Linked DNA regions of Undibacterium sp. KW1. The protein of the gene in region 1 binds, or shares a complex with, the protein of each later gene. Links are inferred from orthologs where the notes say so. Each region holds a gene or a part of one and is shown on either strand. Other genes may lie near its edges.

What was found.
Region 2: the proteins of metK (region 1) and groL are in contact, whole or in part, in a cryo-EM structure (PDB 8P4O), measured with the Escherichia coli proteins. The link is inferred for Undibacterium sp. KW1 from one-to-one orthologs.

The regions. Positions count from the first base shown.
Region 1 is NZ_AP018439.1:5,259,880-5,263,156, reverse strand. The notes cover bases 189-3,136. They hold metK (methionine adenosyltransferase), read right to left. Parts: upstream 2,280-3,136; coding sequence 1,098-2,279; downstream 189-1,097. Other genes in these bases: UNDKW_RS23645 (lysophospholipid acyltransferase family protein), read left to right, coding at 2,517-3,136; UNDKW_RS30670 (hypothetical protein), read left to right, coding at 741-902; UNDKW_RS23655 (M14 family zinc carboxypeptidase), read right to left, coding at 189-715. Also shown: more of UNDKW_RS23655, read right to left, coding at 62-188; more of UNDKW_RS23645, read left to right, coding at 3,137-3,277. UniProt on the Escherichia coli protein: Catalyzes the formation of S-adenosylmethionine (AdoMet) from methionine and ATP.
Region 2 is NZ_AP018439.1:3,856,709-3,859,933, forward strand. The notes cover bases 106-3,001. They hold groL (chaperonin GroEL), read left to right. Parts: upstream 106-676; coding sequence 677-2,326; downstream 2,327-3,001. Other genes in these bases: groES (co-chaperone GroES), read left to right, coding at 345-635; UNDKW_RS17290 (OPT family oligopeptide transporter), read left to right, coding at 2,662-3,001. Also shown: more of UNDKW_RS17290, read left to right, coding at 3,002-3,225.

The DNA.
Region 1 (3,277 bases):
AGCCAAGCCGTCCATGATTAGCTGGTTTTGACTCAATGCACTACAAATCGGGAATAGGGTATTAAGGATTGCGTGCCGTCTTCAACGGGGTTGCCACGTTCTGCCGTATCCACGTCTGCATGTCTTGCCAGATGCGCTGTACTTCAGCGTCTGGCGGCATTTGCGTGGCGTTTGGCAGCTCGATAGTGACCACCGGGATGTCCTTGTGCAGGCCGCTGTAATTGCCGAGTGAGCCAGGATAGACACCAACACGGTTATAGATCAGGCGGCCAAAGCGGTCCGGTGGCGTGGTCGGGCCGTCAAAGTCGAGTACGCCAAAAGGGGCGTGGACGGAGATGATGACGTCGGGCTTGTACTTTTCTATGGTTTCATACACCCAGCGGCTTTCCGGTTCTGAGATAGGTGCCTTGCCTGGATAGCGGCGCGGGTCGCTACGGGTGACGCGAGCCCAGTAGCTTGGCGCTTCTTTTTGCCAGTTGGGCGTGGGGAAGTTGCGGTTCAGGTCTATGCCCCGTGCATTGACGCGGCGTGGCTTGGTGGCCAGCAAACCGTCAGGATTGACTATCGGTGCTATACGCCAGTTGAATTCCAGCGGGCTTTTTTGCATAGTGTCCATCCATTTGAAGACGATGGAGGATGCAGTCTGTTCATCACCATGGATACCACCCAGCAGCAGTACGCGTATGGCTTGCGGATGTTTGGCATCTGCCTTGATATCGCGGAATAGTACCGGGAAACCGTTGAGCGAGTTTGCACCCGTAGGGCTGAGTTTGCTGTTCTTGCAGTCAGCCAGGCTGACCTTGGGCAGGCGCGCTACCAGTGGCGTGCACCAGTCGCTGACGATTTTTGGTTTGACAGGGGGGGGGCTTGCGTGGATGGTGCTGACGCTGCTGATGGCGTAGATGCTGCTGGTGGAACTGATGCAGCAGGAGTAGCAGACAGGCTGTTTGCAGATGGCATGACCAGCAGGCCAGCCACCGCAAACAAAGCACTGAGGTTTTTGCAGCGAGATGCGCAGAACTTACTTCTCATAAAACTGACCGGCATTCTCGCTTCTACTCCCAGTGCTACCTATTACTTAAAACAATAAAGATACATTACAGTCCGGCAGCGGCACGCAAAATCGCTGCCTTGTCAGTGCGTTCCCAGGTGAATTCTGGCTCTTCACGACCAAAGTGGCCGTAAGCGGCTGTCTTCGAATAGATCGGGCGCAGCAAGTCCAGCATCTGGATAATGCCTTTTGGACGCAGGTCAAAATGCTCGTTCACCAGTGCGGCGATCTGGTCGTCAGGAATGACGCCTGTGCCTTCAGTGTAAACAGTCACGTTCATAGGACGCGCTACGCCAATCGCATAAGCTACCTGTATCTGGCATTGCCGGGCGATGCCAGCAGCGACGATATTCTTGGCCACATAACGGGCAGCATAGGCAGCAGAACGGTCTACCTTGGTAGGATCTTTACCAGAGAAAGCACCGCCGCCATGAGGGCAGGCACCGCCGTAGGTATCAACAATGATCTTGCGGCCAGTCAGGCCGCAATCACCTTGCGGGCCGCCGATAACGAAACGGCCAGTCGGGTTGATCAGGAATTTGGTGTCCAGCAACCATTCTTTAGGCAAGACTGGTTTGATGATTTCTTCAATGACAGCATCAATGAAAGACTGCTTCATCTTGGTTGAGGTTTCGCTCTGGTCAGGGTGATGCTGGGTAGAAAGCACGACAGTATCGATACTGTGCGGTTTGCCATCAACATAACGCATGGTGACCTGGCTCTTGGCATCAGGGCGCAGGAAAGGCAGGCGGCCATCCTTGCGCAATTGTGCCTGGCGTTCAACCAGACGGTGCGCGTAGTAAATTGGCGCGGGCATCAGTTCTGGTGTTTCATCGCAAGCATAGCCAAACATCAGACCCTGGTCACCGGCACCGGTATTGAGGTGATCGTCAGACGCCTGATCTACGCCCTGGGCGATATCATTGGATTGCTTGTCGTAGGCAACCAGCACTGCGCAACCTTTATGGTCTATACCGTATTCAGTATTGTCGTAGCCGATGCGCTTGATGGTGTCGCGCGCCACCTGTATGTAATCTACGTGAGCATTCGTGGTGATTTCACCTGCCAGCACTACCAGGCCGGTATTGGTCAGGGTTTCGGCGGCAACGCGGGAACGTGGATCCTGTTCAAAGATAGCATCCAGAATCGCATCGGAAATCTGATCGGCGACTTTGTCCGGGTGTCCTTCGGATACCGATTCAGAGGTGAAGAGAAAATCATTAGCCATCGCAGGCTCCTATAAAAATTGACCGTAAAAATTATGCCGCAGTCGGAAGAGTCCTGCGACGCTTTAGCGAATTTTATTAACCGCCTCGCAAGTTGTCATTAACTCGGCGGTGGCTGGTCTTCTGTGTTTATCCTGCCCTAAAGCAGGTCAGAGCTAGCCAATATGTGATATTTTACGCTCGTTCTGCATAGTCTGTCGAATATACCCTTATTATTATACTGATACTTGAGCGGCGTCATGCTTGTCACTTTGTTTCGTTTCCTTTCCATCTTTCCATTGTCGGTCTTGCATTTTTCCGGGGCTGTGCTGGGGTGGGTCGTCTATTTGCTGTCTGGCTCCTACCGTCGCCGCCTGAAGCAGAATATCCGCCGCGCCGGTTTCCCTGGTCATCTGCATGAGGCCGTACGTGAGGCTGGCAAGAATATTCTGGAGCTGCCCTTTATCTGGTGTGCCAAGCCCGAGAGGGTATTGAAAACGGCGACGATAGAGAACTGGGAACTGGTGCAGGCCGCACTGGACGCCAAAAAAGGTGTGATATTTTTAACACCACATCTGGGGTGTTTTGAAATCGTCGCCCAGAGCATCGCCGTACGCACCCGCCTGACTGTTTTATATCGCCCGCCGCGTAAAGCTGCTCTCAAACCGCTGATAGAGGGGGCGCGTGCGCGTGACAATCTCTTGCTGGCCCCGGCGAACTTTTCCGGTGTCCGTATCATGGCCAAGGCCCTTAAAAAAGGTGAGGCCATAGGCTTGCTGCCCGACCAGGTGCCGCAAGAGGGTGAGGGCGTCTGGGCCAAATTCTTTGGCAAGCGTGCCTACACCATGACCCTGTCTGCCAAATTGCACGGCATGACAGACGCACCGATTATCCTGACTTTCGCAGAACGCTTGCCCGGCGGTCGCGGCTATGTGATCCGCTTCGTGCCCTTTGAAGAAGAGCTGGGTACAGACCCGGTGGCGCAGGCAACAGCCATTAACCGTGGCATGGAAAAACTGAT
Region 2 (3,225 bases), 1.4 Mb from region 1 along the record:
GGTTCAAGATCATTTTCGGTTTTGCAACTTATGATTAAAAAAGCATTTTCTAGTGAATTTAATCTTAGCCTTACTAAAAATCAATCTTTATTATTTAAGCAACTATTTCTCACCTCTACCTCGAACTCAATCGTTTCAGGTAGAAAAATTAGCAAAATAAATTATTGAAAAAAATATTAAACCCTTGATTATTAAAGAAATATTAGTTTATCCCTTTTTTAGCTCTTGAAAAGCCCACCCCCCGCCCATATACTTAGCACTCGTTGGGAGAGAGTGCTAACAAAGTCTTTCCCCAGCTTAATTGAATTCCAATAGTAATTACTCGCAAATTTAAAGGAGCTAGTATGAACCTTCGTCCCCTGCATGATCGCCTGATCGTGAAACGCCTGGATCAAGAAACAAAAACCGCATCCGGTATCGTTCTGCCTGACGCTGCTGCTGAAAAGCCAGATCAAGGTGAAGTGCTGGCTGTTGGTCCTGGCAAATTGCTGGACAACGGTACTGTGCGCGCCCTGGACGTTAAAGTCGGCGACCGCGTTTTGTTCGGCAAATATTCTGGTCAGGCTGTCAAAGTTGACGGCAACGAAGTTCTGGTGATGCGTGAAGAAGATATCTTCGCGGTCGTACAGAAGTAATCGACATCCACGATATCAATTAAAGAATTCGGAGAATTAATATGGCAGCTAAACAAGTAATTTTTGGCGATGACGCACGTGCGAAGATCGTTAATGGCGTCAACATCCTGGCGAACGCAGTTAAAGTCACCCTGGGCCCGAAAGGCCGTAACGTTGTTCTGGAACGCTCTTTCGGCGCACCTACAGTAACCAAAGATGGCGTATCGGTTGCTAAAGAAATCGAATTGAAAGACAAGCTGGAAAACATGGGTGCACAACTGGTGAAAGAAGTGGCTTCCCGCACTTCTGACAACGCTGGTGACGGCACAACGACAGCGACAGTTCTGGCACAAGCCATCGTTCGCGAAGGTTTCAAATATGTAGCAGCTGGTTTCAACCCAACTGACCTGAAACGCGGTATAGACAAAGCGGTGACAGCCATTGTTGCTGAAATCAAAACGCTGTCCAAGCCAACAACAACCAACAAAGAAATCGCTCAAGTTGGTTCCATCTCTGCCAACTCCGATGCAAACATCGGCGACATCATTGCCAAAGCAATGGACAAAGTCGGCAAAGAAGGCGTGATCACTGTTGAAGACGGCAAATCCCTGGACAACGAACTCGACATCGTTGAAGGTATGCAGTTTGACCGTGGCTACCTGTCACCCTACTTCATCAACAATCCAGAAAAACAATCCGTTATCCTGGAAAACCCGTTCATCCTGTTGTTCGACAAAAAAATCTCGAACATCCGTGACCTGCTGCCAGTACTGGAACAAGTTGCAAAATCCGGCCGCCCACTGCTGATCATCGCTGAAGATGTCGATGGCGAAGCACTGGCAACTCTGGTTGTGAACAACATCCGTGGCATCCTGAAAACTGCAGCTGTTAAAGCTCCAGGCTTCGGTGACCGTCGCAAAGCCATGCTGGAAGACATCGCTATCCTGACCGGTGGTCAAGTGATTGCTGAAGAAGTTGGCCTGACTCTGGAAAAAGCAACTCTGGCTGATCTGGGCCAAGCTAAACGTATCGAAATCGGTAAAGAAAACACGACCGTTATCGATGGCGCTGGCCAGGCTGTAGGTATCGAAGCACGCGTTAAACAAATCCGCGCGCAAATCGAAGAAGCAACTTCTGACTACGACCGTGAAAAACTGCAAGAACGCGTTGCCAAACTGGCAGGCGGCGTTGCTGTGATCAAGGTTGGTGCTGCAACTGAAGTTGAAATGAAAGAGAAAAAAGCACGCGTTGAAGATGCTCTGCATGCAACTCGCGCTGCCGTAGAAGAAGGCGTTGTTCCTGGCGGTGGCGTTGCCCTGCTGCGCGCACGTCAAGCTGCTGGCGAAATCAAAGGCGACAATCCAGATCAAGAAGCAGGTATCAAACTGGTTCTGAAAGCAATCGAAGCACCTCTGCGTGAAATCGTTGCAAATGCCGGTGGCGAACCTAGCGTTGTTGTTAACGCCATCATCAATGGCAAAGGCAACTACGGTTTCAATGCTGCCAATGACACATACGGCGACATGATAGAAATGGGTATCCTGGACCCAGCTAAAGTAACCCGCTCTGCATTGCAAAATGCAGCGTCTGTTGCTGGCCTGATCCTGACTACTGACGCTCTGGTTGCTGAATTGTCTGAAGACAAGCCATCTATGGGTGGTGGTGATATGGGTGGCATGGGCGGTATGGGTGGTATGGGCGGCATGATGTAAAAGCTGCTTCGCTACTCACACAGAGTCGCATTGCTCAAAACCCCGCAACGCAAGTTGCGGGGTTTTTTATTGTTTATACAATTTATAGCCTTGCATAATAAATGTCCTAATCTTCATTTTTTTGTGCCTGCTAAGTTATGAATCGTCGCAAATAACACAAGACAGCAAATTTTTACACGGTCCGCTTGACAGAAAACATCTGTCGCTTGGATACTGCCGCACCTGAAAGAAAATTTTCATATTTCTGGCTTCGTGTTTCATATTTGCAATGATCTTGCGTATGCATCAACAAGCCGGGCATCATCATCAAGCAAGACAACCGCTTTGGAGAAAATATGGCGCTGCAACAATTAAGCGATGAGCAAATACGAACCTGGACCCGCGCCCAAAAGGACGAGTGGTGGTTTGCCAATATTTACCGGGGTGACATGGCGCAGTTGACCATACGCTCGGCATTCACTGGCTTTTTGCTTGGCGGCATATTGTCGGCAACTGCTTTATACATCGGTGCCAAAACCGGCATCACGATAGGCGTAGGCCTGACCTCGGTCATTTTGGCCTTTGCGATTTTTAAAATCCTCGCCAACCTGGGGCTGGCCAAGGATTTCACTATCCTTGAAAACAATTGTACACAATCCATCGCCACAGCGGCAGGCTACATGACCATGCCACTCAATACCGTGCTGTCAGCCTATATGCTGATCAGCGGTACGGTAGTCAGTTGGTGGCATCTGGTGGTATGGATGAGTATCTGCTCCATCCTGGGCGTACTGGTGGCCTTCCCTATGAAGCGCCGCTTTATCAATGAAGACCAACTGCCCTTCCCTGAAGGCCGTGCCTGCGGCGTGGTGCTCGATGCGGTATATACCGGCGAAGCTGCCAGCGGCATGTACAAGGCG